DNA from 3 places in the Pseudomonas sp. WT-JTC genome. Region 1 is predicted to be linked to each of the others. Evidence: predicted binding sites of a transcription regulator. Region 1 holds the regulator's gene; each other region holds the start of a gene.

Region 1 (3,274 bases):
ACGCCCCCAGTCCGTGCTCAAGGCCTGGGCTTCATCCGCCAGGCCATTGACCAGTGGCGTGGCACTTTCCACCAGATCCATGGTGCGGTTGGCCGCAGCTTCGGTCAGCTTGACCACATACCCCAGACGCTCGGTGGCATCGGTAATCTGCGACACTTCTTCGGCTTGCGGCATGTGCGGGTCAATCTGGAAATTGACGATCGCGCTATGCAGTTCGCGAGTGAGCTTGCCCACTTCCCGATACAGGCCGCGGTCACGGGTCTGGTTGAGCTCATGGATCAATTGCACCGCGTCGCCGAACTTGCCCTTTTCAAGGCTTGCGACCAATTCGACGGCGTGTTTTTTCAGGGTCGATTCGAAATCGCCCAATGAGGTTTCGTTATTGTCCATAGCTCCCCCGTGGCGCACTCATCAACCGATGCGTTCGAAAATCTTCTCGATTTTTTCTTTCAACGCCTGGGCCGTGAAGGGTTTGACCACATAGCCGTTAACGCCGGCCTGGGCCGCTTCGATGATCTGCTCGCGCTTGGCTTCAGCGGTCACCATCAGCACCGGCAGATGCTTGAGCTTTTCATCGGCACGCACGTGGCGCAGCAGATCGATACCGGTCATGCCAGGCATGTTCCAGTCCGTTACCAGAAAGTCGATGCTTCCGCTGTTGAGCACCGGAATGGCGGTAGTGCCATCGTCGGCCTCGACGGTGTTGGTGAACCCAAGGTCACGCAGCAGGTTCTTGATGATCCGCCGCATCGTTGAGAAGTCATCAACGATGAGGATTTTCATGTTCTTGTCCAATTCGACCTCCAAGCAGTCTTAAACGCGCCCAGCACCTGGACGCGCCATTTCAATCAATCCGGCAAAGCACTCAATGACTGTCTGGAGCACAACAGATCGCGACTGGCGCAGTTCAACACCACACCAGCCTCGTTCGCAGTGTCCCCACACTGCCTTCAGCGCGCTCGCCACTCCCCCAAACGCCCCCGCAAACGGGCCGCGCACTGGCTGTGTAACTGGCTGACCCGCGATTCGCTGACCCCCAGGACCTCACCGATTTCCTTGAGGTTCAACTCTTCGTCGTAGTACAGCGCCAACACCAGTCGCTCACGCTCCGGCAAATTGGCAATCGCATCCGCCAGCGCAGCCTGGAAGCGTTCATCTTCCAGATCGCGTGACGGCTCGAGATGAGCACTCGCGCCATCCTCGTGCAGCCCTTCGTGTTCGCCGTCCTGCAACAGATCGTCGAAACTGAATAACCGGCTGCCCAGGGTGTCGTTCAAAATTCCGTAGTAATCGTCGAGACTCAATTGGAGTTCGGCCGCAACCTCGTGATCTTTAGCGTCACGGCCGGTTTTCGCTTCAATCGAGCGAATCGCGTCGCTGACCATGCGCGTATTGCGGTGAACCGAACGTGGCGCCCAGTCCCCCTTGCGCACTTCATCGAGCATGGCGCCGCGGATTCGAATGCCCGCGTACGTCTCGAAACTGGCGCCTTTGCTGGCGTCGTATTTGGTCGACACTTCAAGCAGGCCGATCATCCCGGCCTGGATCAGGTCTTCGACCTGGACACTGGCCGGCAAGCGCGCCAGCAGGTGGTAAGCAATGCGTTTAACCAGCGGCGCGTAACGCTCGATCAGCTCGTACTGCGCATCACGCGCCGATTTCTTGTAGAGGTTGTAACCGCTTGCTGTCATAACACGGGTCCTGCTGTTTGCTGCACGAGGCGCTCGACGAAAAACTCCAGGTGCCCGCGCGGGTTGGCAGGCAGCGGCCAGGTATCGACTTTCTGCGCGATGGCCTTGAACGCCAGCGAGCACTTGGAACGCGGGAAAGCCTCGTAGACGGCGCGCTGTTTCTGCACAGCCTTGCGCACGCTTTCGTCGTAGGGCACAGCGCCGACGTATTGCAGGGCGACGTCGAGGAAGCGATCCGTGACCTTGGTCAACTTGGCGAACAGGTTGCGCCCTTCCTGCGGGCTCTGGGCCATGTTGGCAAGGACGCGGAAGCGGTTCATGCCGTAGTCGCGATTGAGCAACTTGATCAAGGCGTAGGCATCGGTAATCGAGGTCGGCTCGTCACACACCACCAGCAGCACTTCCTGGGCTGCGCGAACGAAACTGACTACCGAGTCACCTATGCCCGCAGCGGTGTCGATCACCAATACGTCGAGGTTGTCACCGATATCACTGAAGGCCTGGATCAGGCCGGCGTGTTGCGCAGGACTCAGATGCACCATGCTCTGAGTGCCGGATGCGGCCGGAACGATACGGATGCCGCCTGGTCCCTGCAGCAGTACGTCGCGCAGTTCGCAGCGGCCCTCGATCACGTCGGCCAGGGTACGTTTGGGTGTCAGGCCCAGCAGAACGTCGACGTTCGCCAGTCCCAGGTCGGCGTCCAACAGCATGACGCGCCGGCCAAGCTCAGCCAGAGCCAGGGACAAGTTCACTGACACATTAGTTTTCCCGACGCCACCTTTGCCGCCGGTCACCGCAATCACCTGTACGGGATGCATGCTGCCCATGTTATTTCTTTACCTTGTCTTGCATAGACGGAGGCCACATTACTGGCTGCGCGTTCGCAATCGGAACAATGCATGGCAGACCATCGATGTAGGTACAAAAACTGTTCATTACTACCTTAGCCAACCTGCTTGGTTTGGCTGTGGTAAATATCAGCGAACATGTCAGCCATGGCTTCTTCGCTGGGTTCTTCCTGCATTTGCACGCTGACGGCGCGACTGACCAACTGATGACGGCGCGGCAGATGCAAATCATCCGGGATCCGCGGGCCATCGGTCAGGTAGGCCACGGGTAACTCATGACTGATGGCCAGGCTCAACACCTCGCCCAGGCTTGCCGTCTCATCCAGTTTAGTCAGGATGCAGCCAGCTAGCCCGCAACGCTTGTAACTGTGGTAAGCGGCCGTTAGAACCTGTTTCTGGCTGGTGGTTGCCAGAACCAGATAATTTTTTGAACGGATGCCGCGACCGGCCAGGCTTTCGAGCTGCATGCGCAGGGCCGGGTCGCTGGCCTGCAGGCCCGCGGTATCGATCAGCACTACGCGCTTGCGCAGCAAGGGTTCCAGCGCCTGCACCAGCGACTGGCCCGGGTCGACGTGGGTCACCGACACGTTGAGAATGCGCCCCAGGGTCTTGAGCTGCTCCTGGGCACCGATGCGGAAGCTGTCCATGCTCACCAGCGCAATGTTCTGCGCGCCGTACTTGAGCACGTAACGGGCAGCCAGCTTGGCCAGGGTGGTGGTCTTGCCCATGCCGGCA
Region 2 (3,274 bases), 310 kb from region 1:
GGAATACGCCGAAGTGTTCGCCGGTGACGAGCAATGGCAGGCAATTGAAGTCCCGCAAGCGGCGACCTATGTCTGGCAGGACGACTCAACCTACATCCAGCATCCACCGTTTTTCGACGACATCGGCGGCCCACCGCCAGTGGTCAGGGATGTCAGCGGCGCGCGCGTCCTGGCACTGCTCGGCGACTCGGTGACCACCGACCACATCTCCCCCGCCGGCAACATCAAGGCGGACAGCCCGGCCGGGCAATACCTGCGCGACAAAGGCGTGGAACCGCGGGACTTCAACTCCTACGGCTCGCGGCGCGGCAACCATGAAGTGATGATGCGCGGCACCTTCGCCAACATCCGCATACGCAACGAAATGCTCGGCGGCGAGGAAGGCGGCAACACCCGCTACATACCCACCGGGGAGAAAATGCCGATCTACGACGCCGCCATGCGTTATCAGGCTTCGGGCACGCCGCTGGTGGTGATCGCCGGCCAGGAATACGGCACCGGATCGAGTCGCGACTGGGCGGCCAAAGGCACCAACCTGCTGGGAGTGAAGGCGGTCATCGCCGAAAGCTTCGAACGGATTCACCGTTCCAACCTGGTAGGCATGGGCGTGCTGCCGTTGCAGTTCAAGCTGGATCAGAACCGCAAGAGCCTGAAACTCAACGGCAGTGAAACCCTGGACATCCTCGGCCTGACTGGCGTCGAGCTGACTCCACGGATGAACCTGAACCTGGTCATAACCCGTGAAAACGGCAGCAGCGAAAAAGTCGAAGTGCTGTGCCGCATCGATACGCTCAACGAGGTGGAGTACTTCAAGTCCGGAGGGATTCTGCACTACGTGTTGCGGCAATTGATCGCGTCTTGACCGAGCGCTGACAAAGACACCGCCTTCGGGCGGTGTTTTTGTTGGGGACAGTCAGTAAGCTATCGCGAGCAAGCCCGCTCCCACAGACGGTGGCCGCGCGCCGCAAATCCCGACACAAGGACTTCAAATGATTGCCCTGCCATGGACGTTTCTGGCCCTGCTCACCCTCGGCTATGGACTGGCGCTGACTTACGGCCATCTCGGTTGGCTCTCTGCAATCTCGGTGTTCCTGTTACTGGTCGCCGGTGCGGCGGTTCGCCAGCGCGAAATTCCTTTTGTTCGCTATCTCGGCCACGGGCTGTTTATCGTCCTGGCTTTGACCCTGGCGACACATTGGCTTCCCGGCTTCTACAACGGTCGCGGTATCGATCCCCAGCGTTTCACCGATAACGCCGTGTTATTTGCGATGCACCTGAATCTGGACAAACCGCTGATCGGCTTCTGGCTGTTGCTGGTTTGCCCGTGGATTGTCGGCCGCCGTTCGCTTCGGCCAGCGCTGTATGCCACCTCACTGGCACTGACCTTGAGCGCCCTGCTGGCACTGGGCGGCGCGCTGTTGCTGGGGGTCATCGCCTGGGCGCCGAAATGGCCGGATCAAGCCTGGTTGTGGTTGCTGAACAATCTGCTGCTGGTGACGCTGGTCGAGGAAGCACTGTTTCGTGGCTACATCCAGGGCGGCCTGAGCCGGTGCCTGAAACACCGCCCCCAGGGTGAAAACCTCGCCCTGTTGCTGGCGTCATCGGCCTTCGGCCTGGCCCATATCGGCGCAGGATGGCAGTGGGTGTTACTGGCAACGCTGGCCGGGGTCGGCTATGGCCTGGCCTACCGTTTCGGTGGGCTGGCGGCCGCAATCGCCAGCCACTTTGGCTTGAACCTGCTGCACTTCGGCCTGTTCACCTATCCGATGCTCGCCGGCTGACGCATGGGTCATTTTGCGACGCATGGCTGATTATCGAAAAATAATCTCAACAATCCGCCGATCTTGCCGATACAGCACTTGAAAGCCTTGCGGATTAAGAAAGCCATGCGTAACAACCAGCCAATTACACAACGCGAGCGGACCTTCCCGGCTCAGCAACGGTTGATTTCCACCACCGATGCCAAGGGCATGATTACCTACTGTAACGACGCATTCGTCGAAATCAGCGGGTTTTCCCGAGAGGAGCTGATCCGCGCACCGCACAACCTGGTCCGTCACCCTGATGTGCCGGCCGCGGTGTTCGCACACATGTGGGGCACACTGAAACAAGGCTTGCCATGGATGGGCATTGTCAAGAATCGCTGCAAGACCGGTGATCATTACTGGGTGAACGCCTATGTGACACCGATCTTCGAAGGCAATCAGGTGATCGGTTACGAGTCGGTGCGGGTCAAGCCCACCGCCGAACAGATCCGCCGCGCCGAGGCGCTCTACCAACGCATCAACCAGGGCAAGTCGGCCGTACCCTCGTCGGATAAATGGCTGCCGATCCTGCAGGACTGGCTGCCGTTCATTCTGGTCAGCCAATTGAGCTTCATGATCGGTGCGTCGCTGAACTCCCATTGGGGGTTTGCCCTGGCAGCCGGGCTCTCGGTGCCGCTGGGCCTGATGGGCCTTCAGTGGCAACAACGCGGCCTCAAGCGCTTGCTGCGCCTGGCCGAGCAGACGACCTCCGACCCGTTGATCGCACAGATGTACACCGACAGTCGCGGCGCCCAGGCGCGTCTGGAAATGTCCATCCTCAGCCAGGAAGCACGCCTGAAAACCTGCCTGACGCGCCTGCAGGACACGGCCGAACACCTGACCGACCAGGCCAGGCAGTCCGATACCCTGGCGCACAACAGCTCCAGCGGTCTGGAACGTCAACGCGTCGAAACCGAGCAAGTGGCCACCGCGGTCAACCAGATGGCCGCTACCACCCAGGAAGTCGCCAGCCACGTGCAACGCACCGCTGACGCCACCCAGGAAGCCAATCGCCTGACCGGTCGCGGTCGTGACATCGCCGGGGAAACCCGCGAAGCCATCCAGCGCCTGTCGGTGGTGGTCGGTGAAACCGGCGTGACCGTGACCCAACTGGCCAAGGACAGCAACGAAATCGGTGGCGTGGTCGACGTGATCAAAGGCATCGCCGACCAGACCAACCTGCTGGCCCTGAACGCCGCCATCGAAGCGGCCCGTGCCGGCGAAATGGGTCGTGGCTTCGCAGTGGTTGCCGACGAAGTCCGTCAGCTGGCGCAACGAACCAGTGAGTCCACCGGGCAGATTCATACACTGATAGCCAAGCTCCAGCAAACCGCCAGCACCGCCGTGCAGACCATGGAAGCCGGGCATCGTCAGGCGGAAGAAGGCGTGGCGCGGGTACTGGAAGCGGACCAGGCACTGGTAGGGATCAGCGAAGCGGTGGCCAACATTACCGACATGACCACCCAGAT
Region 3 (3,274 bases), 3.2 Mb from region 1:
GTTCCACCGAGCGGACCAGGAAACCCTGGGTCTTGGTGTTGTACTCCGTGATGATCACGAAGGGATTGTTCTTGTCCTTCAAAGCACCGGAGCCGGTCGCCATCGCCAGATCAAGGATCGGTATGGTCGCCCCCCGGATGTTCGCCACACCGCACACGACAGGACTGGATTTGGGCATCAGCGTCAGTTGGGGGCATTGCAGCACCTCCCGAACCTTGAACACGTTGATCCCGTACAGCTGCTGGCCGTCGAGACGGAACAACAACAGCTCCAGGCGATTCTGCCCCACCAGTTGCGTGCGCTGGTTTACCGAATCCATTACACCAGCCATGCCCAGACTCCTACACCAACGCCAAGTGTTGTTGCGACGCGCCTTCATCACTAAACGGCACGGCGCTTGCTTTTTTAATCGTTATGAACACAGAACCGACATTTTTTCGACGCCTGACCACACCCTGCCGCAAATTGCTCGGCGTGCTGGCGGCTGTTTGCCTGTTCAACGCTGGCAGCCCTGCCCTTGCTGACGCGGTTACCTTGCCTGACATGCTTATCGGCGTCACTCAGGGCTTTCTTGAATTCACCGTAGAAGACTATCTGGCTACCAGTCAAACGGAAGGTCGCTACGAGATTCAGGTCAACCCGCTCGATCCGCGCATGCACATGCCCATGTGCGACAAGGAATTGACAGCAACCCTTGAGAGCCCCAAGCCGCTGGGACGGGTCACGGTCAAGGTCCGCTGCGAGGGCGCCGCCCCCTGGACCGTCTTCGTGCCCGCTCAAGTCCGCCTGTTTCGCGATGTCGTGACCACCGCCCGGCCACTGCGTCGCGCCGCCATTGTCGAACCCGGGGACGTGGTCCTGCGCGAGCGCGATATCAGCCTGATCAGCCAGGGCTACTTGACCTCCCTTGATCAGGCGATCGGGCAGCGACTGACCCGACCAACGGTCGCCGACCAGGTGATTACCCTGGTGCACATCGAACAGGCCGAGGTCATCCGCAAGGGTGATCAGGTGGTGATTACCGCCCGCAGCGGTACGCTCAGCGTGCGCATGCCGGGCGAAGCCCTGTCAAACGGCGGCCTGAGCGAACAGATCCGGGTGAAAAACCTCAACTCCCAGCGAGTCATCAAGGCGCAGGTCATGGCGCCGGGGCAGGTAGAAGTGTCCATGTAAGGTTCTCGGTTCACCGGAATGTGGCGCTTGCCGCGGCTGTTCCCTAGACTGTGCTCCATGCAGGGCAAGCGCTGACGCGCGCGAGGTTCATTGATAAATGGACCTAAAGTTTTCCAGGGAATGGCCGAAACCATGGCAAGCGTCCAAATTCCCAGAGGTTTTTTATCATGGTCATCGATTTCAGTCGTTTGAACAGCTCCTCGTCCCTTACGGGCAGTACACGTACCAGCGCCAGCAAGGAAAGCGCCGAAGCCGGCAAATCCGCGGCGCTGGAGTCCGCGGCCGAACAGGCCGGTACCGTCAAAAGCGGGGAATCGGTACACCTCAGCGATGAGGCTCAACAGTTGCAGAAGGTCACTGACAAGCTGCGCGATCAGCCTGCCGTCGACAAAGCCCGCGTGGCCGAGTTGAAAGCAGCGATTGCCGATGGCAGCTATAAGGTCGACAGCAACCGTGTAGCCAGCAAACTGCTCAACTTCGAAGCCCAGCGCTAGGCCAACGCCGGCGCCAGGCTTTTGGACGCTTAAAACCCAAGGCCAGCCATGCACGACACTAATTTACTGCAACTGATCACCGACGACTTTGCTCCAGCGCAACACTTGCTGGAATTGCTGCAGACCGAGTCCCTCGCATTGCATGGCCGCGACATGCCATTGCTCGAGGACATCCTGGCGCAGAAACAGGCATTGGTCGTCCTGCTCGAACAGCATGGCCGCAAGCGCAGTGAAGTTCTCGCCAGCCTCAACCTGCCGACCAACCGTGGCGGTCTTGAGCAATTGGCCAGCCAGTCGAGCATTGGCGACCAGTTGCTGGCGCAAAGTGACGTGCTGACCGATCTCCTGGCCCAGTGCCAGGCCATCAACGCCAACAACGGTCAGTCGATCCTCACTCAGCAGGCCGCTACGGCCACCCAGCTGAAAATCCTCACCGGCGGTGAAACCCCGGCGCTGTACGATGCCAGCGGAACATTCTCCAAGCTTGTCAAGCCACGCCAGCTCAGTCAGGCTTAGCCCGCTCGATGAGCCCGCTCTATCCAAGACGCAAAAAATGCTGGCAAAATGCTGGCCAGCCGTAGTCAAATTTTGTCTGGAGATTGATTAACCGTGTCCAATGCCTTAACCGTGGATGATGCTCCGCAGCCACCCAAGGTGCTCTCCACGCCCTTGGAAATCTCCGGCAACCTGCGCCAGCTGCTCGAAAGCCATGACCCGCTGATCATCACGTTCCACGAGCGCAGCCAGCGCTTCCAGAGCTATCTGGTGGATCTGGACCGTGACAGCAACATGATTGCCCTGGACGAAATGATCCCACGCGATGGCGAGCGCTACCTGCTGGCGGGCGAACCGTTCAAGGTCGAAGGCTTCCACGAAGGCGTACGCATTGCCTGGGAAAGCAACGGCCAATTGAACATCGACGAATCCGGTGGCAGCCGCTGCTATCGCGGCGCCCTGCCCGATCAAGTGGTGTACCACCAGCGCCGCAATGCGTTCCGTGCGGCACTGAAGCTGGCACAACTGGTCAACGTCAACCTCGACGGCGAAAAGCTCAAGGCCTCCATCAGCGGCAAACTGCTGGATATTTCCGCGACCGGCTGCAAACTGCGTTTCGAAGGCGACATCACTGGCAGCCTGCAACTGGGTCAGGTTTACGACCGCTTCAGCGCCGACCTGCCCTTTGGCAAAATGACCGCTCCGGTCGAATTGCGTTATCTGCACTTCGAAGAAAAGATTTCCACCACCTTCGCCGGCGTTCGCTTCCACAACATGAGCGGACTGGTGCAGCGTCAGGTCGAACGCTTCGTCTACCAGTTGCAACGCGAAGCCCGCCGCTTCGACAAAGACGACCTCTGACAGAGCGCCAAAAAAACGGGCAGCCCTTACGGTGGCTGCCCGTTTTTTTGTGCCCGGAATTTAAGGCCTGACTTCGCTGAGGTTTGGGTCCCGCCCTGTATCAGGATCTTCCGGCGGCTGATCGGTTTCAGTTTCGGTGACAGTTTCAGGTTCTGATTCAGGCTCTGGCCCGGTACTCACCGGACTGTGCATCTGATCCTGCACCACCTGCTCGTCAACACGCGGGTCGAGGCAGGCCACCAGCGGTGAAC

The links. The regulator FliA, encoded in region 1, starts transcription of late flagellar genes. The targets are predictions, from matches to a motif close to CTAAAGTTTNNNNNNNNNNNGCCGNTAA.
Region 2: AC06G5_RS09195 (methyl-accepting chemotaxis protein) is a predicted target of FliA. The motif match lies at 1,827-1,854, and genes of this name have one in related genera.
Region 3: flgM (flagellar biosynthesis anti-sigma factor FlgM) is a predicted target of FliA. The motif match lies at 1,277-1,304, and genes of this name have one in related genera.

Annotation. Positions count from the first base shown of each region.
Region 1 covers NZ_CM160042.1:1,717,124-1,720,397, reverse strand. The annotation lists gene AC06G5_RS07725 (protein phosphatase CheZ) at 1-390, opposite strand, end outside; gene AC06G5_RS07720 (chemotaxis response regulator CheY) at 412-783, opposite strand; gene fliA (RNA polymerase sigma factor FliA) at 951-1,691, opposite strand; gene fleN (flagellar synthesis regulator FleN) at 1,688-2,518, opposite strand; gene flhF (flagellar biosynthesis GTPase FlhF) at 2,635-3,274, opposite strand, start outside.
Region 2 covers NZ_CM160042.1:2,026,359-2,029,632, reverse strand. The annotation lists gene acnA (aconitate hydratase AcnA) at 1-862, shown strand, start outside; gene AC06G5_RS09200 (CPBP family intramembrane glutamic endopeptidase) at 990-1,781, shown strand; gene AC06G5_RS09195 (methyl-accepting chemotaxis protein) at 1,887-3,274, shown strand, end outside.
Region 3 covers NZ_CM160042.1:5,154,100-5,157,373, forward strand. The annotation lists gene AC06G5_RS23345 (chemotaxis protein CheV) at 1-331, opposite strand, end outside; gene flgA (flagellar basal body P-ring formation chaperone FlgA) at 415-1,173, shown strand; gene flgM (flagellar biosynthesis anti-sigma factor FlgM) at 1,341-1,667, shown strand; gene AC06G5_RS23360 (flagella synthesis protein FlgN) at 1,716-2,183, shown strand; gene AC06G5_RS23365 (flagellar brake protein) at 2,277-3,023, shown strand; gene AC06G5_RS23370 (MFS transporter) at 3,084-3,274, opposite strand, start outside.